One region of the Vibrio sp. 2433-A1 genome, then DNA from elsewhere that is predicted to be linked to it. Evidence: predicted binding sites of a transcription regulator. Region 1 holds the regulator's gene; each other region holds the start of a gene.

Region 1 (6,211 bases):
CAGCTCAACTGGATAACCCGTTTAGCTTTCAATTCCGCGACCCAGACGCCCTGCCTAATCCAATCATTATGATGGACGAAGTGTCAGCAGGTTATGGCGACAACCTAATCCTTGAGAAGATTCGCCTAAATCTAGTACCGGGTAGCCGTATCGGTCTACTTGGCCGCAACGGTGCGGGTAAATCTACGTTGATTAAACTGCTATCGCGAGAGCTTAACCCTCAAGGCGGCGACCTAACCTACTCTCAAGGCGTAAAGATTGGCTACTTTGCTCAGCATCAGCTCGAAACTCTCCACCCAGAAGAAACTCCGCTGCAGCATATGATGCAGATCGCCCCAGACAAGAATGAACTTGAGCTGCGTAACTACTTAGGCAGTTTTGGCTTCCAAGGCGACAAAGCGCTAGAGAAAGTCGCTCCGTTCTCTGGTGGCGAGAAAGCTCGCTTAGTGCTTGCTTTGATCGTGTGGCAAAAACCTAACCTATTGCTGCTCGATGAGCCAACCAACCACCTAGACCTCGATATGCGTCAAGCTTTGACTATGGCGCTACAAACGTTCGAAGGCGCAATGGTGATTGTTTCGCACGACCGTTATCTACTACGCGCAACAACCGATGACCTTTACCTTGTTCACGATCGCCAGGTCGCTCCATTTGATGGTGATTTGAATGATTACTACAAATGGCTGACTGAACAGCAAAAAGCAGAACGCCGTGAAGCGCAAGCACAGCAACCAGAAAAGAGCAGTGAGAACAGCGCCGCAGCGAAAAAAGACCAAAAACGTCGTGAAGCAGAGTTTCGCAAACTGACCGCACCTATTCGTAAAAAGCTGACAAATCTGGAAGCAAAAATGGATAAGTTAGGCTCAGCATTATCTGAAGCGGAAACGCAATTGTCTGACAACAGCCTTTATGAAGCCGAAAATAAAGCTAAACTTAATCAAGTACTCGCTGTTCAGGCTAACAGCAAAAGTGAACTTGAAGATGTCGAAATGGAGTGGATGTCTCTCCAAGAAGAACTAGAACAGATGGAACAGGAGTTCAATAGCCTATGAGTTCAAAGCACGTCGAAATTTCTTTAACTCTTGAACGCTTATGGCAATTCAGTTTGCAGTATTACAGCGTGCGAGAGGTCAAAGAGGCGTGCTTGAATCTTCAGAACCAATTTAAAGGCAACGTTAACCTACTGCTGCTGCTCAAGTGGCTTGATGAGCAGCAGATCTGTTTCAGAGAACAAGACTGGCACCGCGTTGAAGAGTGTTTAGGTCGTTCTGAAGCATTACTGCTCAGTTATCGTGAATTAAGGCGTAAACTCAAACTTCACTTACCCGATACGCTCTATCGCGAGTCACTTCAATTCGAGCTTCAATTGGAAAAACAGCAGCAATCTGATCTGGTTGACTGCATCAACAGTATTCATCTTGAAAAGAATCATTGTGAACCACTGGTATTGCGCTATTGTCGCCAGCTCGGCGGTGAGCAGCTCTACTCGGCCTTTGCCGAACCTATCAATAATATTGCCAATCGATAAGCTCTACCGACCTTAGGACTGTTATGACTCAATTTGTTGCGGCTAAAGGACTAACCAATCCACACCTTCAAACCCTAGCACCACGATTTATTCGCAAGAAAGCGCTATTTGAACCTGTGTGGCAAACACTTGATACGCCTGATGGGGACTTTCTCGATATAGCTTGGAGTGAAGATGTCGTTCAAAGCAATGGTGAACAGGCCAAAATTAATAAGCCGATTTTTGTCCTTTTTCACGGCTTGGAGGGCTGCTTTTACAGCCCTTACGCCAATGGCTTGATGGATGCCTTTGCTAAACAAGGCTGGCTATCAGTAATGATGCATTTTCGCGGCTGTAGCGGTAAGCCCAACAGACTAGCTCGGGCCTACCACTCTGGTGAAGTCGAAGACGCACGCTTTTTCCTTGAGCATCTCGACTCTCTGTTTCCTAACCAAACCAAAGTCGCTGTAGGTATCTCGCTTGGCGGTAATATGCTGGCTAACTACCTCGCTAAGTATCGTGACAACCCAGTGATTGATGGGGCGACTATCGTCTCTGCTCCGTTGGATCTCTCTGCCTGTTCGGAACGAATCGAACAAGGCTTTTCTAAGCTGTATAAAAACTACCTACTCTCTTCGTTGAAAAAGAGCGCACTGCAAAAGCATCACCTCCTCAAAGGGGAACTCGGCCTCAGTTATCACAACATCAAACGAGTCACAAAGTTGTACGAGTTTGATGACTTAATCACCGCACCACTGCACGGATTTAAAGATGCCGAAGATTACTACCATCAATGCTCAGGGATTCATCGCCTTAAAGAGATCACTTTGCCGACCCAGATCATTCACGCCAAAGACGATCCATTTATGACGGATGCCGTGATCCCGAAGTATGTGTTGCCTGAGAACATCGACTATCGCTTATTTGACCAAGGTGGTCATGTTGGTTTTGTCACTGGCAGTGCAATAAAGCCGCGTTTCTGGTTGGAAGAAGCTCTACCTGCCTACTATGAAAGTTTGGCGGTTTCTGCATAATAGCGGCGTCTGAAACGAACATAAAATCTAGAGGTATTTATGATTGTTCCTTGGCAACAAATCGATCCAGACACGCTGGACAACTTAATCAAAGAATTTGTCCTGCGTGAAGGGACAGACTACGGCGCGGTAGAGATTTCTCTGCAAAGCAAAATTGACCAAATCAAAAAGCAGCTTGAGTCAGGAGACGCCGTAGTGGTTTTCTCTGAGTTACATGAAACAGTCGACATTCAACTCAAAAATCGATTTTAGAGAACTGCATACAGTGACGTCCAAGCAAAGCATGCTATAGTGGACGTCGATTACAGGAACGTACTCTCAGACAAGGTTTGTCATGTCAGCAAAACACCCTATTATTGCCGTTACTGGTTCGTCCGGTGCCGGAACCACTACTACCTCAGAGGCTTTCCGCAAGATGTTCAACATGATGAACGTTAAGCCAGCTTGGGTTGAAGGAGACAGTTTTCACCGTTTCACTCGCCCGGAAATGGATGTCGAAATCCGTAAAGCTCGTGAGCAGGGTCGTCATATCAGCTATTTTGGCCCGCAAGCTAATGACTTTGGTGGTCTAGCGGAGTTCTTCCGTCAGTACGGTCAAGAAGGCACAGGCCAAGTACGCCGTTATCTACACACTTTTGACGAAGCCGTCCCTTACAATCAAATGCCGGGCACCTTTACCCCCTGGCAAGATCTACCGGAAAACTCAGACGTTCTATTCTACGAAGGTTTGCATGGTGGTGTGGTTGATGGTGACGTTAATGTCGCTCAACATGTCGACTTCCTGATTGGTATGGTGCCGATCGTTAACCTTGAGTGGATTCAGAAATTTGTCCGTGACACGCGTGATAGAGGCCATTCACGTGAAGCGGTGATGGATTCGATAGTTCGTTCCATGGACGACTACCTGAACTACATTACGCCACAGTTTTCTCGTACTCATATTAACTTTCAGCGTGTTCCAACAGTCGATACGTCAAACCCACTTAACGCCAAAGGCATTCCAAGCCTAGATGAGAGTTTTGTGGTGATTCGCCTTCGCGGCATCAAGAATGTTGATTACCCTTACCTACTCGCCATGATTGATGGTTCATTTATGTCACGTCACAACACCATCGTTGTACCGGGCGGTAAAATGAGTTTTGCGATGGAATTAATCGTACGACCTATTCTTCAACAATTAATCGAAACGGGAAAAATTGGCTAATACTCACGGCTAGAACACGATTACTTTTCATACCGTGATCATGTGCACAGTTTTGCGTAGTAAATACACCTATTGACCCGATTAAAATCAAGAAATCGTTTTCGAAAAAGGATACTATTTCTTACCGAAACACAAGATGGCTTGCAGCATTTGTAAAGTGCTCTTATCCTAGTGGGCCTATTTAAGGCTTTGCTAAAACATGGAAAGCGGCAAGCGTACCCTGCAGAGGAAGTGAGATATTATGGTTCTAGGTAAACCTCAAACCGATCCAACATTAGAGTGGTTCCTTTCACACTGTCATATTCATAAGTACCCATCAAAAAGCACGCTAATTCATGCGGGCGAAAAAGCAGAGACTTTGTACTACATCGTTAAAGGCTCTGTTGCGGTTCTTATCAAGGACGAAGAAGGTAAGGAAATGATCCTTTCTTACCTAAACCAAGGTGACTTTATCGGTGAGCTTGGTCTATTCGAAGAAGATCAAGAACGTACAGCTTGGGTTCGTGCTAAATCTCCTTGTGAAGTAGCAGAAATCTCTTTCAAGAAGTTCCGTCAACTAATTCAAGTTAACCCAGACATCCTAATGCGCCTTTCAGCGCAAATGGCAAGCCGCCTACAAGTGACTAGCCAGAAAGTGGGTGACCTAGCATTCCTAGACGTAACGGGCCGCATTGCTCAGACGCTACTAAACCTAGCGAAACAACCTGACGCAATGACTCACCCAGACGGCATGCAGATTAAGATCACTCGTCAAGAGATTGGTCAAATCGTTGGCTGTTCTCGTGAAACCGTTGGTCGTATCCTGAAAATGCTAGAAGAGCAGAACCTAATCTCTGCTCACGGTAAGACAATCGTTGTATACGGTACTCGTTAATTTCGATTAACGAATAAGAATTAAAAAAGCCACCTACGCGGTGGCTTTCTTTTTATCTGACGAATAGTACTAGCCGTTGGTACTTTCGAAAATTTTATCTGCAGATGCAGCAACAAACCCTGGGTAAAGTTCACCATTCGGCATTGGGTAACGCTTAGCAAACTCATAGAAGCCACCTGGGATGATTTCAGTCACTTCACTAAACTGCACCGCAACTTTATCAGCCATGGTTGAGGATTGTTCTAACAGTACCTCTGGAGAGCCTTTCACTTCACCACCAAACTCGTTAATGGTAAAACCCGCATCACGCAAGTGATTATTGACGCTAACCACTTCCTCAAAGGCATTCAGTTGGTTGACGCTAACAGTAAAGTGGTTGGCACCATAGCCGTGCGCCGCTAACCAAGAAGCATACTCGCTCTCTGTCGCCAGTGTTTGGAAATCAGCATAGCTTAAGTCCCATAAGCGACCGCCAGACAAGAACTCATGACCTTTTAGTTTACTGGTGTCTAATTGCTCAACAAGCTTTGCAACGATAGCTTGCAATGCTTCAGAGCACTCTTCCACTTTTAGCTCACTGATAAACACTTTTGGCTGTTTCGGGTCAGGGTGCTCAAAGTGCTTGGCGACCAACTTCTTACTTTCAAACAGATAGTCACCGCAAGGTTTGTAGCCAACATCTAAGAAAGGCTGCGCTAAAGTTGCAATACCCAATGGCTCGACATTGAAAGTGCGTAACGCGATATGGTCATTGATCAGCGCTTCATCTTCTTGCAGTAGTTGATGCACTTTTTCAGCAGAGGGACACAAGCGTTGAATATAGTCTTTCCATAACGATTGGAATAAAGCATCTGGCGTCATAACGCCTCCTTGTTTACGGTTGTTTACGTTATAGGGTTAGTCGTTATTATTGGTTAAGTTATAAAAGAGGCTATCAGACCGATTTGTCCAGATAATCAGTCTGATAGCCTTCAACCTGTGACGTTAAAAGCCTCCCTGCTCAGGGAGGAAGAAGGGAATTCCTAACTTAGGTTCTTTGACCTAATGTTTTTATAGCTAATGTTTTTTTACAGCTCTAGCCCTGGGCTCAATGTTGCCGGAAGAAGAGTTTCTCCACCTTCCATTGATGCCATAGGATAAGCGCAGTAATCAGCTGCGTAGTACGCACTTGGGCGTAGGTTACCCGATGCACCTGGGCCACCAAATGGTGCATCACCACTTGCGCCCGTTAGCTGGCGGTTACGGTTCACGATGCCGGCACGAATGTGGTCAACAAAGTACTCCCATTCGCTGTCATCGGTAGAAACTAGACCTGCCGATAGACCAAAGCGTGTATCGTTGGCCAGCTCGACCGCTTTCTCAAGCCCCTGGTAACGAACCACTTGTAGCAATGGACCAAAGTACTCTTCATCGGGTAGCTCTGCGATCGCTGTGACGTCAATGATACCTGGAGTAACAAACGCGGCTTGACCCGCTTTCGCTTCAATCAGGCTCTCACCCCCAAGCTTTTGCAGGTTCGCTTGCGCCGCAAGAATGAAATCAGCCGCCGCTTTTGAAATCTGTGGGCCCATAAATGGTGCTGGTTCTGCAAA
Region 2 (6,211 bases), on a different contig from region 1:
TCGGCACGTCGGTTTGCCAGCCAAAGAGCGAAAGCAAAACCCACTAGGTACATCAGCCCGTACCAACGAATAGAAAGAGGGCCAATAGAGACTAATACAGGGTCTATATTAGGAAAGGAAAGGTATCCCTGAGACATAGGACTTTTACTCTTATTAAGTTTAGATAATCATGAAGCGTATAGATGAGAGTGCCTTACAGCAACATAGTTCCAGCAACACACATTAAAAACAGTGCAAATATTTTTTTCAAGGTTGGAGTCGGTAAAGATGTCGCCAATTTTGCCCCTGTTCGTGTCATCAACATAGAAGTTGAAGCAATGGCGATAAGCGCAGGGAGGTATACATAACCTATGCTGAACTCAGGTAAAGACTCAACCTTATAACCATGCATAATAAAACCTAGCATACCTGAAATCGCAATCATACAACCACAGACAGACGAAGAACCGACCGCTTTACGCATCTCAATTCCATGGCGATTAAGAAAAGGCACAGACAAAGAGCCGCCACCGATACCCGCGAGGCTGGAGATCATACCAATTCCAGTGCCAATTCCCATTGTGACCGCATTACTAGGCATAGTTTTAAATGCCTTGCCTTTAAGTGAAAACAGCATTTGCACAGCAAGACATAAGACAATCACACCAAAAACTTTAGGTAAGTATTGAGAAGGTATCCATTCAGCGACTTTAGCGCCCAGGAAGCCGCCGACCACAACGCCTGGCATTAGCCACTTCACCACAAACATATCAACATTACCGAGTCGGAAGTGGTTTAAAGCAGATGAACCCGAGGTGGCAATGATGGTCGCCAGAGATGTCGCCAAAGCAATGTGCATACTAATATCAGGGTCAACCCCAGCCATAGGCAGCAAAAATAATAACGCGGGTACAACGATCAAACCGCCACCGATGCCCAACAGCCCAGCCATCAAACCGACGATGCCACCAAGCACCATAAATGCGAGAAGTAATTCAATTAACACAAACAACCTTACTTATTACCAGCACGGATAAAGCCAGCAAAACCTTTATCTTCGAAAAATGCCTGCATCATAGTATATATGTTATGACCATAAGGCTGTATCAGCGCTTTGTCAGCAAGCGCTTCAAGTTCGCTTACGTTGGAATGGCGAAGTAGGTACTTCACCTTAGCTACGTTTGAGGTGTTCATACTCAAGCTACGGTAGCCCAAACCTACCATTAGTAGTGCGCCAATCGGATCACCGGCTAATTCGCCACAGATACAGACCGGTAACTTCAGCTGCTGACAGCTGTTATGAATATGACTTAACGCCATAATCACGGAAGGATGCATCGACTCGTAAACATCTGCCACTCGGGCATTATTACGATCTACGGCCAATAGGTATTGAGTTAAGTCATTGGTACCAATTGACACAAAATCCACTTTACTCGCAATCAATGGCAACAAGTAAATCATCGATGGCACTTCAATCATCACGCCAATCTCTGGCATACGAACGCGGTCGTCAAGCACAACGACTTCATCATAAGCGCGTTCTATCAGCTCAATTGCATCATCAAGTTCCTGCGCACCTGAAACCATTGGCAGCAAAATGCTCAAGTTTTGATGACTGGCGCTGGCACGTATCATGGCGCGAATCTGCATCAAGAAGATATCTGGATGATCTAAGGTAAAACGAATACCTCGCCATCCCAAAAATGGGTTGTCTTCTTCGATTGGCAGATATGGCAATGCCTTATCGCCACCAACATCAAGAGTACGCATCACCACCCTTTTATCAGGGTAGCTGTTCATGACCGCTTGATATTGCTGTGTTTGCTCTTCTTCAGATGGAAAGCGGTGCTGAAGTAAGAAGGAGATTTCCGTTCGATACAATCCCACCCCATCAACACCTTGGTTGATAGCAATATTAGCATCAGCGCTCAAGCCAGCATTAAGCATCACTTCGACTCGCTCACCATCTTTAGTAAATGCTGGCTCTTCGATGCGTTGGTTAACCTTATTGGCTAACTCACGCTCTTGATTGGCCAGTGAACGATACTCTCTCAATAGCTGCTTGTTGGGTGAAATCAGGATTTTGCCACTGTAGCCATCGACCACGCCTAATTTCCCCTTAATCACTTTAGGATTAAGGTTAGCGCCCATAACAGCAGGAATCCCTAACGCTCTGGATAAGATTGCGGCATGTGAGTTGGCCGCGCCTTCAAGTGAGATCACCGCAAGCAGCTTTTCTTTGGGTACCGATGCAAGCAAGCTTGCCGTCAACTCTCGAACCACCAGAATAACTGGCTTTTCAATAACCTGGCGATCTTGAGCTGTATTGTGCAAAAAGAACAATAAGCGCTGGCCTAGCTCACGAATGTCTTGAGCACGTTCACGTAGGTAAACGTCCGACATACGAGCAAAACGATTGGAATATGACTCAACGACTTGACGAAGCGCCCAGTCAGCACGATCCCCTTTTTGAATCTGCGCTTTTAAGTCTTTGCGCAGCATCGGGTCGTTTAGTAAGTGAGTAAAGAGGTCAAAAATAGCCAGTGCATCTTTGTTAATTTCACTGTCTAATTTTTTGCGCATCCGACGAAAGTCGCTCAACGCCTCTTCAATGGCCAGCAGTAACCACTCTTGTTCACGTTCGACATCAAGCGTGGAAGCGGGATAGACATTTGAGAGCTCTGGTTGAGTATCATCCCACCACAACTCGCCAATAGCCACCCCAGATGAGGCAGGTACACCACGGATCGCTTGCTGTTTTTTCTCTAAACGCCAATGGCCTTGGGTTTGTGCATGAGCGATGATGACCGCAAGCTGAGCAGCGAGAGTCACCAAAAAGGACTCTTCCATTTCATTAAACAAGCGCGGTGATTTTTGCTGGACGACCAAAACCCCAAGCACTTGCTTGCGGTAAATAATCGGTGTACCGAGAAAGCTTTGGTAAATCTCTTCACCTAGCTCTGAGAAGTATTTAAATTTGGGGTGTTTAGACGCCTCAGCGAGATTCAAAGGTTCAGCACTACGTTTAACTAAACCAACCAAACCTTCACTGAAACGAATATGGATCTTATCACCTTTGAAACGCAGCCCCTGAGTCGCCATTAGCTCTAAGCGCTGCATTTCTTCATTGGCAAGATAGACAGTACAACACTCAGTGTTCATAGCACTGCATGTTTGCTTTACTAGAATATCTAAAGCTTGATGAACCTCATCTACTTTAGATACTTGTTCAACTATCTCCCTTAGCTGAGAAAGCATGTCTATCCTCTTCGGTGTTTACGTTTACCTTTGACTCTGCGTTCTTTAAATGGCATCGCCATCGATGCAAACTCTTTCATTGCGCGTCGATATACATCACGCTTAAAAGAGACCACTTGTCGCACTGGATACCAGTAACTTACCCAACGCCAACCATCAAATTCAGGGGAACTACCTCGCTGCATATTGATCCGTGACTCATCACAATCCAAGCGCAGTAGAAACCATTTCTGTTTTTGGCCGATACAAACAGGTTTAGAATCCCAACGTACAAGTCGCTTTGGTAGTTTATACCTTAACCAGTGACGACTTGTCGCAACGATTTTGACATCTTTCTTAGTAAGACCAACCTCTTCATATAACTCCCTGTACATTGCTTGTTCGGGGGTTTCACCTTCATCAATTCCACCTTGTGGGAACTGCCAAGAGTGTTGTCCGTATCGTTTTGCCCAGAAGACCTGACCATGGCTGTTACAGATTACAATTCCCACATTTAAGCGGTAACCATCGCCATCTATCACTGGCCAACCTCTAATAAATTCTTAATTACAGTGATTTTTCCACATATCCCCAGTAGGAGCAAACTTACTAGTGTGACTCACACAAAAAATATTACCTTTCTCTTAAATAATGAATAACTTTTAATCAAATAAGACGTTACTCACACGCATGTGAGACATAGCCCACATTTATTCACCTTTTCTGTGTATAACTATGTGAAGAATCAATGAGAAAGTGATCAATAAACGAGCACGCTAGGAGTTAGGTGAATTAACAACCACTAAGTAATTTTAATTATATCTTTTAAAACATACAATTACAGATAAACAGATACATTATAAGATGGAAAAGTTATAAAAATAATAACCCCCACACAGATCGGTTAAAGATCAATCAACACAGCATTTATCCACACTGCCTAACAACAGACCAAATAATAACTTGAAAAAACAAGCATTTTATCACCACAAAAACACTGTTAATTTATACATAGCAAACAAATATAGACTATTTTATTGTTAAGCCTGTGGATAACCCGTGAGTGATGATCTTTTGCACATAACGATCAATCTTAGCCGATTAGAATTTTGCATAGATTCCGCTACAATAACGCTCTCTTCCTAGATAAATCGACGGCACATGAAATCAGAACCGCAATCAGAACTAGAACTGCTTGAACGAGCGAGCAACATTGCAGGCATTAGCTTTCAAGAACTCGCAGATGAAGCAAAGGTCGAGGTTCCACCAGATCTTCGTCGCGATAAGGGCTGGGTCGGTCAGCTGCTCGAATGGCATTTAGGTGCTACTGCAGGAAGTAAACCAACTCAAGACTTTGAGAAGCTAGGAATAGAATTAAAAACCATCCCTATTAGTTATTCAGGAAAGCCTCTGGAAACCACCTTTGTCTGTGTTGCCCCTTTAGTCGGTGTCCATGGGCTGACATGGGAAACCAGTCACGTTAGAAATAAGTTGTCTCGGGTTTTATGGGTGCCTGTCGAAGGAGAACGCGAGATTCCCTTAGCAGAACGCCGCGTCGGTTCACCGCTAATTTGGTCACCAAGTGAAGTAGAAGAACTGCAGCTAAAAACAGATTGGGAAGAGCTAATGGAAATGATCGTGCTGGGACGTGTCGAACAGATCAACGCCCGACATGGTGAAATGCTCCAATTGCGCCCCAAAGCGGCCAACAGCCGAGTATTGACCGAAGCGTATGGAGCAAGTGGCAAACCAATAAAAACCCTACCTAGAGGGTTTTATCTAAGAACGCAATTTACTGCTCGTATTCTTGAGCAGCACTATGTTTAATGCGTCGTCAGAGACAACTCCACATCGTGGTATAACGGTCCATCTCCGACACCAAATTCATCATAGGCATTATGCAAACGCAGAAATGCTCTCTCTACTCCCAACCGCAATAGCTCTTCTTTAACGAGTTCCAACGAATCAAAATGGATGGGCTCATCGTCCACTCTAACCGGCTCAAGCTTGTGTTTGTATTCGACGGCTAATAAATACTGAGATAAATCGGAGCAACCAATCACAAATACCTTCGGTGGCTGGTAGCTGTCTTTATGGTGCCCGTGGATCCACTTATCTAACTGACTTTTTTGCATAATTCACCTCCATAAAACAGTATTAGCCAACTCATCAAATTTTGCGAATTTGTTATCTGATACCTTTTCTAACCGAATAAAGATCACCTATAGTGGTATCACTTCAAAGCTATAACAAGGAAGATCGATGCAATACAACAAGTTACCTCACTCGACTCTTGAGCTAAGTAAGATCTGTCTTGGCACGATGACGTTTGGTGAGCAGAACACAGAGCAAGAAGCATTTAGCCAACTCGATTACGCCCTTGAGCGCGGTGTGAATTTTATTGATACCGCAGAAATGTACCCGGTTCCACCGAAGGCCACCACACAAGGTTTGACCGAGCAATATATTGGTAATTGGCTAGCAAAATCAGGCAAACGGGAGAAAGTTGTCCTTGCAACAAAAGTGGCTGGCCCACGTAATGTGCCGTATATCCGAGACAACATGAGCTTGGATAGAAAAAACATTCACTTAGCAATTGATGACAGCCTTAAACGGTTACAAACCGACTACGTCGATTTATATCAATTGCATTGGCCTCAACGTCAAACCAACTGTTTTGGTCAGCTCAATTACCCTTACCCTGACTCACAAGAAGAAGTCACGCTAATCGAAACTTTAGAAGCGCTCGCTGAGCTTATCAAAGCGGGTAAAGTTCGCTATATCGGAGTGTCGAATGAAACGCCTTGGGGATTAATGACCTTATTACGCCTAGCGGAAAAGCATGAGTTACCTAGAATTGTCTCGATTCAGAATCCATACAATTTACTCAATCGAAGCTTTGAAGTCGGGTTATCAGAGGTCAGCCACTATGAAGGAGTTCAGCTGTTAGCTTACTCTCCCCTCGCTTTTGGCTGCTTAAGTGGCAAATATC
Region 3 (6,211 bases), on a different contig from region 1:
CTTATATAGTTTAGTCTCTAGACGGAGACTTAGAGAGCGCATCAAGCTTAAAACCATGTTTAAAGCAATAAAAAGTGATCGTAGAGGAGGATTTGTCGCTGTAGCCTCCAGTTTTAAGGGCTTTTCAAGCGTTCAATTTGATAGAGTTGGTAGCGGTTCGAAAGGTGATAGGGAGTGCCTATTGTAAAAATTGTTGATTTCCATTTAGTAAAATCAAGAAATTAGACAACAATATACAATATAGGCAGCGTGGCTGGCACGTTAAGGAGACGTCAATGGAATCATTAAAAGTAAAAGACTATATGACACTACAAGCGGTGACATTTACCCCTGAAATGTCGTTAAGTGCCGCTTTAGATAAGGTAATGAACTCAAGATATTTGGGTGGACCCGTTATCAATGAACAACGAGAAGTGATTGGCTTTTTATCAGGTCAGGATTTGCTCGATAAATTGGTTAAGGTCAGTTATTACTGTCAGGACACCCACATTGTTTCAGATTGTATGCACAAAGATGTGTTGTCGGTGACTTCAGATACTTCGATTATTGAACTCGCAGATATGATGACAGTAGGGCGACCGAAAGTGTACCCAGTTATTGATGCGGGTAAGTTAGTCGGTATTATCACACGACGTGATGTGCTCAGAGCGGTTGCCAAAAACCTTGATGATTGTTTTAAGCATCCAGTATAGAATGTTGTTACAAATTGTTAGAAAAAGGCGCAGTGTGCGCCTTTTCTTGTTCTAAAGAATAAAGAGAAAATCAATGACCGATCAAACAGCCAAATTCGTCGAAGGGTCTACCATGCGCCACATTTTGGTGATGTCGGGAGCTGGCTCAGTGGGTCTGATGGCCTTGTTTGTCGTTGATTTAATCGACATGCTGTTTATTAGTATGTTAGGGCAAGTTGAGTTGGCCGCCGCTGTTGGATTTGCAGGCACACTGGTTTTCTTTTCTACCTCTATTTCTATTGGTACTTCGATCGCCATGGGTGCTCTGGTGTCAAAAGCGATCGGGGCCAAGCAGCAACAGCATGCCAAACAGCTTACAACGAGTATCATGTTTACCGCTGTAGCCATCAGTATTTTGATCTCGGGTCTTATGTTCGCCTATATCCCTGAACTGTTAGAGGCGATCGGGGCGCAAGGTGTAGCGGCAGAACGGGCAGAAGCGTATTTGAGAATTATCCTGCCGAGTGCGCCAGTGATTGCGGTTGCGATGGCGGCCGGGGCAGGGCTTCGCGCTGCAGGAGACGCAAAGCGCTCGATGTGGGCAACACTTGCTGGTGGTATCGTTAACGCTATTCTGGATCCAATTTTTATCTTTGGTTTTGGTTGGAACGTTGAAGGTGCCGCGTTAGCGTCGGTGTTTGCGCGTTTTACCGTTTTATTCTTCTCACTTTACCCGCTGATTAAAGTGCATCAGTTGGTAGCTCGTTTTAACTACTCAGTGTGGCGAAGAAATTTAAAACTGATTCTCGCGATCGCCATCCCTGCGATAATTACCAATATCGCCACGCCAATTGGTAATGCGATCGTCACCTCATCAATCGCCCAGTTTGGTGAAAACTATGTCGCAGGCTTTGCGGTTATAGGCCGACTCACTCCGGTTTGTTTCGCTGTCATCTTCGCGTTGTCGGGAGCAGTTGGTCCTATTATCGGCCAAAACTATGGCGCTGAACGTATGGACCGCGTTAAAGAAACGCTCAACAATTCACTTATTGTTACGATCGTATATACCCTCGTGGTATGCGTCATTCTCTATTTTGCCCAAGACTTAGTTGTGAGTATGTTCAGTCTGCAAGGGGATGCTGAGATTATCGTTGCGGCATTTTGTACGTATGTGGCGATCAGCTTCATCTTTAACGGTGCTCAGTTTGTAGCGAATACTTCGTTTAATAACTTAGGTAAGCCGTTGTATTCTACAGCACTTAACCTTGGTAAAGCGACGATAGGGACTTTGCCATTTGCTCACTTTGGCGCGCTGTGGTTTGGCGCTTTAGGCGTGCTGTACGGGCAAGCATTAGGTACGGTGGTGTTTGGTATCATCGCCATTATTGTATTGCGCAAGCACATCTCTGATCTCATGACTGGATCGTGCGTCGAGCACGCGCAAGCTGATCCGTCGATTACTAGTGTTAACAGCCAACCATTTTGTAGTCATGATGCGGTTTTGATTGATGATGTGGCTGCCACTGCTGAGGTAGCGGAAGAGATTGCAGAAAAAGTTTGACCTTGGAGTAGACTCTAAGGTTTAAACTTGAAGTGTACAATGAATGGAGATGAACATATGTGCACAAAACATCAAGCATGCCGCTCTGAGAAAATTGTGGCTAACCCTACCCAAACTGGCTCATGTTCAAGCCCTAAAATCACAACGATTCAAATGGCAGATGTGAACTCGGCAGAGTCGGGCTGTTGTAGCTCGAACAGTTGCAGCAGTGGGGCGGATCCGACTGACGAAGAAGGTGAGTCCGGAAGCTCTTCAGCGCGCTTCACCCACAGTTGGAAAGTTAACGGGATGGACTGCCCATCTTGTGCTCGAAAAATTGAAACTGCAGTTAATCGTGTCGAAGGCGTCTTAGAAGCTAAGGTGCTGTTTGCGACAGAAAAACTCGTGATTAAATCAGACAGTTCGGGCGTTGCTCAGTTGGTTGAACAAACCATCCTCGATACTGGCTTTACGTTTTCTAACCCTGGCGAATCGAATCAAAAAGAAAAACCTAAAGGCTGGAAGGCTGTTATCAAACAAAACAGTCAAGTGATTGCGATTGCCTCTGCAATGGCTATTGCTGCAGCGTTAAAACCTTCACTTCCTCAAGTCAGTGAATGGCTGTTCTTTATTACCTGTTTAGCGGGTCTCTACCCAATTGGTAAAAAAGCGATCAGTTTAGCTCGCTCAGGTACTCCGTTTGCTATTGAAACCTTGATGAGTGTTGCGGCCATTGGTGCCCTTTATCTTGGTGAAACGGTTGAAGCAGCAATGGTGTTGCTACTGTTTTTGATTGGTGAACAACTAGAAGCTTTTGCTGCATCAAGAGCACGTAGCGGTGTACAAGCATTAATGGAGCTAGTACCTGAAACGGCAACCAAGATAGTTGATGGTAAGCGTGTCGAAGTGTCAGCGAGTGAATTACAACCGGGTGACATGATTGAAGTTTCTCCTGGTGCCCGTTTACCTGCAGATGGCAAGTTAACCGATGCATTAGCAAGCTTTGATGAAAGTGCCTTAACTGGAGAATCGATCCCTGTTGAACGTTACGAAGGCGAGTCAGTAATGGCTGGCGCAGTAGCGGTTGATAAAGTGGTTCGCTTTACCATTACTTCTAAGCAAGGTGAGAATGCCATTGACCGAATTCTGCATTTGATTGAAGAAGCAGAATCTCGTAAAGCGCCATTAGAACGATTCTTAGATAAATTCAGTCGCTGGTATACACCGTTGATGATGTTGGTTTCGCTACTCGTCATCATTACGCCTCCACTATTGTTTGCTCAGCCGTGGGAAACTTGGGTTTATCGTGGCCTAGCACTGTTATTGATTGCGTGTCCTTGTGCACTGGTGATCTCCACACCAGCGGCTATCACCTCAGGCTTAGCGGCGGCGGCTCGTCGTGGTGCCCTAATTAAAGGAGGCGCAGCATTAGAGCAGCTCGGTAACGTTGAAACGATTGCCTTTGATAAAACCGGCACACTGACCAAAGGTAAACCGGAAGTGACCGATGTAGTGGCGTTATCAGGTTGGCAGCAAGAGTCACTGTTAGCCAAAGTTGCTGCGATTGAAGTAGGTTCGAGTCACCCTCTGGCGGTATCTGTGGTCAATAAAGCCAAACAGCTAGGTATCGAGATAACTGAGGCTCAAGACAAGCAGGCACTAGTTGGCAGCGGGGTACGTGGCTTAGTTGAAGGAGTTGAGTATCAAGTATCAACACCAAGTAAGTTGACGATAGACCTTGATGAGCCTTTGGCAAATCAGATTGAACAACTGGAAAACCAAGGTAAAACGGTTGTTGTAGCACTTGAAAGTCAAACGACACCGATTGGTTTAATTGCATGGCAAGATACTTTGCGTGAAGACTCAGCTCAAGCTGTTAAGGCGCTGAAAGAACTCGGTATTCATTCAATTATGTTAACCGGTGATAACCCGCGTAGTGCGCAGGCTATCAGCTCAATGATTGATATCGACTTTAAAGCAAGCTTGCTTCCGCAAGATAAAGTGACCTATGTGGAACAGTTATCTGCGCAAGGTAATGTCGCCATGGTCGGTGATGGTATTAATGATGCACCAGCAATGAAAGCATCAAGCATTGGTATCGCGATGGGAGGCGGAACTGACGTTGCGCTTGAAACCGCAGATGCGGCAATCACGCATAACCGCTTACTAGAGCTTGCGGGGATGATTGAGTTATCGCGAGCGACGCTCAACAACATTCGTCAAAACATCGCGCTCGCACTTGGTTTAAAAGGTGTCTTTTTGGTCACAAGCTTATTGGGTATTACAGGCCTTTGGGTTGCCGTATTAGCTGATAGTGGCGCGACTGCGATCGTGACACTGAATGCGTTAAGGTTACTTAAGTTCAAATCGAAACTCGATTAAGCCTTAAATTTATAGCGAGAGTTTTCTGCAACAGCCCCGCATCTTTGACGTAAGGGCTGTTTTTTTATGCAATTAGGAATGATTGTTGCGAAAAAGTGTGATGTAAACCGTTTTTATGTGCAATGTAACTATTTGTTGCGATCTTATTTGTGATCATGGTCACTTCAAAGGGTTCAATGGTTGGTTAGAGTATCTCCTGTACCCGATAAATTTATAGAGCAAGCAGACCCTAACTCATCGGCTGACTTGCCATCATAAGGAGCGACCTATGTCTCAAGCTGTATTCCACCTTGGTGTTACTCAAGACGATCTTGCTGGCGCAACTCTGGCTATCATTCCAGGTGACCCAGCGCGTGTACAAAAAATTGCAGAGGAAATGGAAAACCCAGTATTCCTAGCAAGTCACCGTGAATACACACTTTACCGTGCAGAGCTTGACGGCAAGCCTGTTGTTGTTTGTTCAACAGGTATCGGTGGTCCGTCTACCTCTATTGCAGTAGAAGAGCTAGCTCAGCTTGGTGTTCGTACTTTTCTACGCGTTGGTACTACTGGTGCGATTCAACCACATGTAAACGTGGGTGACATGATTGTATCAACAGGCTCAGTTCGACTAGATGGCGCAAGTCTACACTTTGCTCCAATGGAGTTCCCTGCAGTAGCTGACTTTGAAGTCGCAACGGCGATGAAAGCGGCGGTTGAAGAGTCAGGCGCAACAGTACACATGGGGGTAACTGCTTCAAGTGATACTTTCTATCCAGGTCAAGAGCGTTACGATACCTTCTCTGGTCGTGTTGTTAAGCGTTTCCAAGGCTCTATGCAAGAATGGCAAGACATGGGCGTGCTTAACTTTGAAATGGAATCTGCAACCCTACTGACCATGTGTGCAAGTTCTGGCCTAAAAGCAGGTTGTGTTGCTGGCGTAATCATTAACCGTACTCAGAAAGAGATTCCAGACCACTCGACGCTGAAAGAGACAGAGGCTCGTTCAATCAAAGTCGTGGTAGAAGCTGCACGTAAAATGCTTTAAGGACTCCGCTGAGTTATAAGCATCTTTAAGATAAAGAAAAACCTCAATTGGGATGACCCAGTTGAGGTTTTTTGTATCTAGGAAGAAGAGTGGGGCTTAAGCGACAAACTCTTCTGAATCAGGACGATTAGTGAACTGGACGCCGTTTAAGAAATCACACAGCAATTGGTCTTCACATGCTTTGTAGTTCTTGTTGTTTGGCTTACGGAAATAAGCGCCGATTTCATATTTGCTCAGGCTAATACCAACTAGTTCTAGTACATCTAACACATCTTCGGCTTTCATATTCAGAGCAATGCGTAGCTTCATGAAAATCATATTGTTGGTTAGTGATTGCTCTGGCTTAGGTTGTTCACCTTCTTTCTTGCCACGCTTTAGATTGATGAAACCATTTAGGAACTGAGCCAGTTCTTTATCTTTCATCTTAGTCATAGCTTTGTCTGAATCCGCTTTTAGCCAGTTATTCACTTGGTTTGCTTCAACAGTCGTGTCGGCCTGTTCAAATGCTTTGATGATTTGAGTATTTTTCAGATTCAGTGAATGCTGGATACGGCGCAAGATTTCGTTATTGGTCACAGGAGGTGCTCTTTA

Evidence for each region. Region 1 encodes CRP, which controls carbon source genes, mostly activating them, when cyclic AMP is high. Its sites were predicted from a motif close to TGTGANNNNNNTCACA; they were not measured.
Region 2: rppH (RNA pyrophosphohydrolase) is a predicted target of CRP. The motif match lies at 3,913-3,928, and genes of this name have one in related genera.
Region 3: udp (uridine phosphorylase) is a predicted target of CRP. The motif match lies at 4,742-4,757, and genes of this name have one in related genera.

What each region holds. Positions count from the first base shown of each region.
Region 1 covers NZ_JBRESC010000002.1:192,307-198,517, reverse strand. Annotated here, with positions in the region: gene ACU01J_RS03355 (ABC transporter ATP-binding protein) at 1-1,052, shown strand, start outside; gene ACU01J_RS03350 (TIGR02444 family protein) at 1,049-1,528, shown strand; gene ACU01J_RS03345 (hydrolase) at 1,552-2,541, shown strand; gene ACU01J_RS03340 (YheU family protein) at 2,581-2,793, shown strand; gene ACU01J_RS03335 (phosphoribulokinase) at 2,876-3,745, shown strand; gene crp (cAMP-activated global transcriptional regulator CRP) at 3,987-4,619, shown strand; gene ACU01J_RS03325 (2-oxoadipate dioxygenase/decarboxylase family protein) at 4,689-5,480, opposite strand; gene astD (succinylglutamate-semialdehyde dehydrogenase) at 5,687-6,211, opposite strand, start outside.
Region 2 covers NZ_JBRESC010000003.1:50,347-56,557, forward strand. Annotated here, with positions in the region: gene lgt (prolipoprotein diacylglyceryl transferase) at 1-137, opposite strand, end outside; gene ACU01J_RS04115 (sulfite exporter TauE/SafE family protein) at 194-958, opposite strand; gene ptsP (phosphoenolpyruvate--protein phosphotransferase) at 994-3,240, opposite strand; gene rppH (RNA pyrophosphohydrolase) at 3,243-3,761, opposite strand; gene mutH (DNA mismatch repair endonuclease MutH) at 4,381-5,046, shown strand; gene ACU01J_RS04135 (DUF6482 family protein) at 5,043-5,354, opposite strand; gene ACU01J_RS04140 (NADP(H)-dependent aldo-keto reductase) at 5,482-6,211, shown strand, end outside.
Region 3 covers NZ_JBRESC010000001.1:298,710-304,920, reverse strand. Annotated here, with positions in the region: gene ACU01J_RS01315 (CBS domain-containing protein) at 276-692, shown strand; gene ACU01J_RS01310 (MATE family efflux transporter) at 766-2,232, shown strand; gene ACU01J_RS01305 (zinc/cadmium/mercury/lead-transporting ATPase) at 2,290-4,593, shown strand; gene udp (uridine phosphorylase) at 4,862-5,620, shown strand; gene ACU01J_RS01295 (YehS family protein) at 5,717-6,196, opposite strand.